DNA from 3 places in the Paenibacillus sp. FSL P2-0173 genome. Region 3 is predicted to be linked to each of the others. Evidence: riboswitches for the same ligand, from Rfam matches in the RefSeq annotation. Region 3 holds a riboswitch; each other region holds the start of a gene.
The links. A riboswitch is a leader RNA that binds a small molecule or an ion and turns the genes downstream of it on or off. The one in region 3 is predicted to bind cobalamin.

Region 1 (2,206 bases), 250 kb from region 3:
ATACCGGCTTACATTGGCTTCGCTTTTCGAAGAATAAAACATGTCCATAAAATATTGCGGCTCTCCTGTATGAGCAGTAAGCATACTGTACATAGCAAAATCCCAATCGTTTTTGGTCAACGCCTCGTCGATATTTTCCACCTTGCGAATCTTGACCTGGATTCCCTCTTTCAACAATTGGCTTTGGATGACCTCAGCCATAACAGAGAGCTCCGGACGCTGAGGGAAAGTCAGCAGCGTAACCTCGAACGGCTTGCCTTGCTTAGTCCATGTCCCTTGGGCGTCCTTCTGCCAGCCATCCTTCGTCAACAGCTGCTCTGCCGTTCCCCCCAGCGCTTTACGCTCAACTTTACCAAAGGGAAGAATGCTCGGGAATGGGCTGCTTGCTTCCGTACCGAAGCCCCTCATGACGGCGCTCACAATCGATGTGCGTGGAATCAGGCTGTCCACCACCTTACGGTTCGCCGCATCCTTGAATACTGGCGATTCCATATTGTACACGATCATATGGGTGCGCAAGGAGGGAGCCGACAGCACTTGTAGCTTGTCATTCTTTTTCAGTACCTCTGCATTATCAACCGGAATATCCGTCGCTACGTCCACCTCGCCGGATTGCAGCGCCATCAGACGCGAATTCCCGTCCGTAATGAACTTCATCGTCGCTTCAGCCAGTCGTGCCTTCTCGCCCCAATATCCGTCATAACGCTCTACGACCAACGATTGGTCCTTGTTGAACGCTTTGATTTTAAAGGCGCCTGTCATCGCTGGGTAACTCTGCTCATCTTTCATCGATGCCACATCCAGTACAATTGTCGATGGATCAGCTAGATTGGACACCAGCGCCGCGTTCGGCTGGTTTGTCGTGATTTTCAAAGCCAGCGGGCCGCTTACATCAATGGACTTCACATTCAGTAAATCCTTCGCCAGATGGCTTTTCTCGATAGAGCGCAGCAAAGACGCTTTTACACCTGCTGCATCCATACTCTTTCCATCATGAAAAGTGACTTTATCCTGCAAGCTGAACGTCCAAACTGTAGGACTATCCTGCTTCCACTCCTTTGCCAGCCAAGCCACAGGCTCCAGCTTTTCATTCAAACGTACCAGTGTCTCACCTGCACCGGATCGCATCACATCCCAGCTATTATCTCCGTGCGGGTCAACGCCTGACGGTTTCCATGTATACGCCATTATCAGCTTTTTACCTGTCGCTGTTTGTTGTGCTGACGCGTTTTCACCCTTGCCGGAGCTATCCGACGTCTTATTGCTGGTACATCCCGAAAGAGCCATAACTGCCAGAAATAGCATCACCCCTGTACATATCAACCATGAACGCCTGCTACGATTGCTAATCATTCAATGAATCCCCCTCTATCTTGTAAAATCATATAAACCTAACGCAAAACGCGAAAAAAGCATTCCGGACCACTTGATCAGCAGTCAGAAATGCTTTCATTATAAAATGTCAAAACTCACCTCGAAGCCAACTCCAAAAACATAGAAGGGATCAGATCGGTTTCAGACATTCCGTATGCAGCACGCCTAACCACCTCCCCAGCATCCCGTGGGTCTGACAGTGATGTCAAAACAGGCAGGTCTCCTGACTCCAGGCGCATCTTTCAGGCCTTCCCGGTTCTTCACAGTTCCAGTGGCTGTTCTGAAAGCTCCAGCAGTATCCTGCTGATGCCTGTATACAGTGGCGGGTCCGTGTCGGAATCTACCGAACTTCCCTTTTAAGTGAACACGCTCAACAACCATCTACATGGTCTCAACAAAACCTCGTACATAGAGTCGTCCGGCTCACACCTGTTTTCTTCCTTTATTTCTTTCCATTACGATCTTATTTTGTTGTCACAGGCTTGTCAATAAATGCTGCACAATAATTTAAATTTGAACGATGTGGCGAGAATGAAGGTGATGTCTATTCATTGCGTGCACGAAATGAACGTGCTAAAATTAGGTATAGAGATAATCATCGTGTCCGTATACTAAAAAGAGTCTTCGCCGCGCCAACGGCAAAGACTCTTAGGACTTGAAAGGCTGTGGATCACCACCACGGCGCGCTGCATAACTAAATGTTAATGCAAACGAAACCCACCGTTAGGGGCCAACCTAATTACGCGGTGGGTTTTCGCTTGTTCCGAAATTTTCGACGTAGCCAGCGATAAAGTTTACGAATACTAAACACCAGGCTTAGTAACGTAACCAC
Region 2 (2,206 bases), on a different contig from region 3:
CAGAGCAGGAATTAAAGCCTTTGCAAGAAAAATTACAAGGGCAGTCCTTTGCTCGAATCTATTGCAGCGATTTAATGCGATGTCGCCAGACCTTGCAGATCATTGTGCCGGAATCAGAATTGACGTCTGGAGGTTCCCTATCTACTATGTCTCCTATGATGGAACCACGTCTGCGAGAGCTTCATTTTGGTGAGTGGGATGGAAAAACGTATGACATGCTCAAGGATGTGTCGTTGTATCGCGCTTGGATTGATGAGCCGCAACGGATAACCCCTCCTGGAGGAGAGTCTTGGGCAGATTTTGTGAATCGTCTACGGAAATTTCTTGACTCTCTGTATGAATGGCGTGTTGCTATGGAAGTTCAACCCATGGATTTGACTGCTGCGCCACCCTCTGTTTTGGTCGTTACGCATGGTGGCGTAATTCGTCAGTTAGCTTGCATGCTGATACCGGGCCATGATTTTTGGAGTTTGAATCCGAAGCCGGGAGAAGCATTTAGGATTCAATTGAGGCTGGCAGGACGGCACAATTACATAGCAGAAATGCTTCCTCATTAGGTTAGACACCTGCGGATAAAGAGGCTGTTTGGGTTGTAAGCCGCCTCTTTTTAACCTATAATCATCAAGTAAAAGAACGGCTTGACTACCACTTATCAAATATCCAGCAGACGAGGTCGGCGCAGTGTGATGAAACTATGGTTTCCCTTGCCTGCGCTGTTAAAAGGGAAGTCGGTGTAAGTCCGGCGCGGTCCCGCCACTGTAAATGGAAACATGCCCGTTAGTCCTGCTTTATGTGCTACTAAGCATATGAAGGAATTTCAGGACATGTATCTTACCATAAGTCAGGATACCTGCCCGTCCGCCTGTCACCATAATCCTTCGAGGAAAGGATGACGTGTTCGCAGTGACTGTCCGTGCGGAAAGAAGCTGCCGCCTGCGCACGATCTGCGCTAACGTGACCCCTGTGTCCTGATATAAGGATGCGGGGTTTTTTTTGATAGGAAAAGAAGGCTGGATTTAGAAGATATCTGATGATGCTCAAGTAACGCTCTTAACGATTTTTTTATGAAGGGGTGCAAATCATGGCAGGAAAAAAAATAAAGGTTTGGACAACAGGTCTATTGGTTCTGATTTTGGCAGTTGTGCTGAGTGCATGTGGCACTAATGGAAAAAATGCTGAAAATAAAGAGAATCAGACTTCTTCACAGCAGCCAGGAAAGACCGTAACTGCACAAGAGCCTCCGGGCAAAACAGTTTACCCACTCACGGTTAAGGATACAACAGGACAGGAATTTACATTCAAAAAAGCGCCGGATAAAATCGTTTCCGTCTCCCCGGCAGAAACCGAGGCGCTGTTCGCCATCGGGCTGGATAAGGAAATTGTTGGCGTCTCCGACTACTCTGATTACCCGGAAGCAGCTACGAAAAAGCCTAAAGTGGGCGGTATTATGAAACCGAACGAAGAGGCGATCATTGCTGCGAACCCGGAAGTCGTTTTTGCAGGGATATCACTTAGTGAACAGGCTACGACCAAGCTGCGCGACATGGGAATTATGATTTTTAAAACGGAACCGAAGACAGTTGAAGATGTCATGGCTAACATCGAATTGTATGGAAAAATCACCGATCATCAGAAAGAAGCAAGAGCGGTGACCGACAAGATGAGAGCAGATGTAGCGGAAGTGAAAGAAGGAATTAAAAATATCGGTAAAGGGCAGAAGCTGCGGGTATACGTCGAGTTCTCACCAGGCTGGACAGTTGGTAAAGGCGAGTTTATGGACGAGCTGATTACGTTGGCGGGCGGCGAAAATGTAGGCGCCACGCAGAAGGGGTGGTACCAAATTAGTGAGGAAAATATTATTGCTGCGAACCCTGACGTGATTTTGTACAGCAAAAGTGTCAAGGACGACAAAACTGGTCAAACGCTCGGCGAAATTATTAAAGCTCGCAGTGGATGGGATCAAATATCGGCTGTTCGCCACAACCGGGTGTTTGCCGTGGATGATAATTTGATCAGTCGTCCGGGTCCACGTGTAACGGAAGGTCTCAAGGAAGTGGCCAAGGGCGTGTATCCTGAAATTTTCAAATGAACCGTAAACTGATCGGCTTTGGAGGAACAGGTCTTGTCCTGCTGTTACTGACGCTATTGCTCTGTCTTGGCATCGGCTCGGCCAAGCTTCCGGTCAGCCAGATCACGGGCATTCTGG
Region 3 (2,206 bases):
GGGGAAACGCCCACCTCAAACAGCGCAGGCTTGCCAAAGCCGCCTGTCGCCATTCCAGCCGTAGCCCCCGCTCCGGCCACCGCTGACGTTCCGGCGGTGCTCTCGGCGGTAGGCGCTTGCCCGCTCCAGCGAGCGTTGGCTTCGCCAGGCAGCTTGCCGCCGACAGCGAGACGGCTTAGTGCCTCTGCTGCCAGCGATGCCGGGGCTGCGCCGGTTTGCACAGTAGTCGTTGCCTGCACGGCAGCCATCGCTTGCGGGCGTGCCTGCGTCGCAACCGCAGCGCCGCTCGCGGAGGGTCCAGCGGGCGTAGTCGGGGCTGCGCCTGCTTGCAGTGTATCCTCTTGTGCGCCCAGCGACCACGGCTCCGCTTCCGTGCGGAGACGCTGATGCGGCTTGAGTGCCTGCTCGGTCGCATCTAATGTGTATTTGCGCTGATATCCGCGCGGAGTCACGATCAAGCCGTCATACACCGTCGTCGAGGAATTGCCGATGATTACAGTCGTCAGCATCCCAATGTCATGGTTCAGCATATCTTCCAGCGTCGTTACAATAACTTGCTGACGTTCACGATAAGCACTTTTCACCAACCCAACTGGAGTTTGCGGATCGCGGTAACGCAGCAAAATGGACTGCGTCTCCACAATCTGGCGGGTACGCCGACCACTGCGCGGGTTGTATAATGCAATCACAAAATCGGCCGAAGCCGCTGCTTCTACGCGCTTCACAATCGTTTCCCATGGGGTTAGATGATCACTCAGACTGATCGTGCACGCATCATGCATAACTGGCGCCCCCAACAGTGATGCACAGGACTGAATAGCCGAGATCCCCGGTACGACTTCTACCTCAACCCCGTCCTCGCGTCGCCAGCCTTTTTGCATCAGCACCTCATACACCAGCCCTGCCATACCATAGACTCCCGCATCTCCACTGGAAATGACAGCTACCTTCTTGCCCATCTCTGCTTGGCGAACCGCCTCCTGCGCACGGCTCACTTCCTCTGTCATTCCTGTGCGTACAATCTCCTGTCCGTTCAACAACGGACGGATCAAATCAACGTAGGTATTGTAGCCGATAATGACCTCACTTTCGGCCAGCGCATCCAGCGCCCGTTTTGTGATATGTTCCATATCTCCTGGTCCAAATCCAATCACCAGCAATTTTCCTAATGGGCTCATCGTGCTCCTCCTATTCATCCTTTTCAGGGCAGCTATGCTATCTATTTCAATGATTTATGCACATCGTGTAACTCAAAAAAACCCCATCCTGCCCGGATGGGGTTTCTATGTACGCATCTCTCATCAGACGAACAAACAGCGTAAGAAGACACTATTTGTCTTCCTCCAGCCTGCCGTTGTTTTCCATCTGACTGTTTACGTTTCAAACGCTGCTGCACGTTCATATCCACGCAAACCTCTAGCCAACATGGAAAAAGCAACGTGTGCCTGATTTCCTGATTTCGTACACCCATCCTCTCCGCGAAGGTTAACGGTGCATACAGATCAAGGTAGGTCTCCTGGCTTGGCATCAACGGATTCTTTCGTCTTCCCCGTTTTTCACGAGTGACCATTTTAAAAAATCCTCTTCCTTACAGTGGCGGGACCGCTCGGGATTTGCACCCGATTCCCTGTTACCCTTTGCTCAACCGCAAAGGCACCTTGTCTGTCCGCTATTTGATTATGGGTCTTATCATAACCTTGCCTCAATCAGTTGTGCAAGCACGAAAAACGCTTTATTTCAAGTTCTCTGCTTTATTTTTTAACATATGTAGCAATTCGTCCGGGTCCGCAGAGATACTTAATAACGCTGGATGCTCAGCCCCGGTAAACCCTTCTTGCACGCTATGACGCACCATTTCTACTAACGGGTCAAAATATCCATTCACATTCAGCAGCCCAATCGGCTTGCGATGAATCCCGATTTGCGCCCAGCACAATACCTCGAATAGCTCCTCGAAGGTTCCCAAGCCACCCGGAAGAGCGATAAACGCATCGGCCATCTCGCTCATTGCCGCTTTACGCTCATGCATGCTTGCTACCTCAATAAATTCGGTAACTCCCCGATGAATGATCTCTGCATCAAATAATAGGGTGGGCATAATGCCAGTGACCTGACCGTCACCCGCCAGCATTCCATCCGCCACCTCTCCCATCAGCCCCCTGCTAGAGCCACCATAGATCAGACGGATATGATGACGAGCCATGGC

Region 1: linked by a shared signal. The riboswitch ahead of MKX30_RS19010 (ABC transporter substrate-binding protein) and the one ahead of cobJ (precorrin-3B C(17)-methyltransferase) in region 3 are both predicted to bind cobalamin.
Region 2: linked by a shared signal. The riboswitch ahead of MKX30_RS14580 (ABC transporter substrate-binding protein) and the one ahead of cobJ (precorrin-3B C(17)-methyltransferase) in region 3 are both predicted to bind cobalamin.

Annotation. Positions count from the first base shown of each region.
Region 1 is NZ_JBBOYK010000003.1:582,465-584,670, forward strand. It holds gene MKX30_RS19010 (ABC transporter substrate-binding protein) at 1-1,353, opposite strand, end outside; cobalamin riboswitch at 1,571-1,774, opposite strand.
Region 2 is NZ_JBBOYK010000002.1:925,057-927,262, reverse strand. It holds gene MKX30_RS14585 (histidine phosphatase family protein) at 1-557, shown strand, start outside; cobalamin riboswitch at 679-872, shown strand; gene MKX30_RS14580 (ABC transporter substrate-binding protein) at 1,082-2,089, shown strand; gene MKX30_RS14575 (FecCD family ABC transporter permease) at 2,086-2,206, shown strand, end outside.
Region 3 is NZ_JBBOYK010000003.1:331,399-333,604, forward strand. It holds gene cobJ (precorrin-3B C(17)-methyltransferase) at 1-1,178, opposite strand, end outside; cobalamin riboswitch at 1,490-1,675, opposite strand; gene MKX30_RS17895 (LOG family protein) at 1,733-2,206, opposite strand, start outside.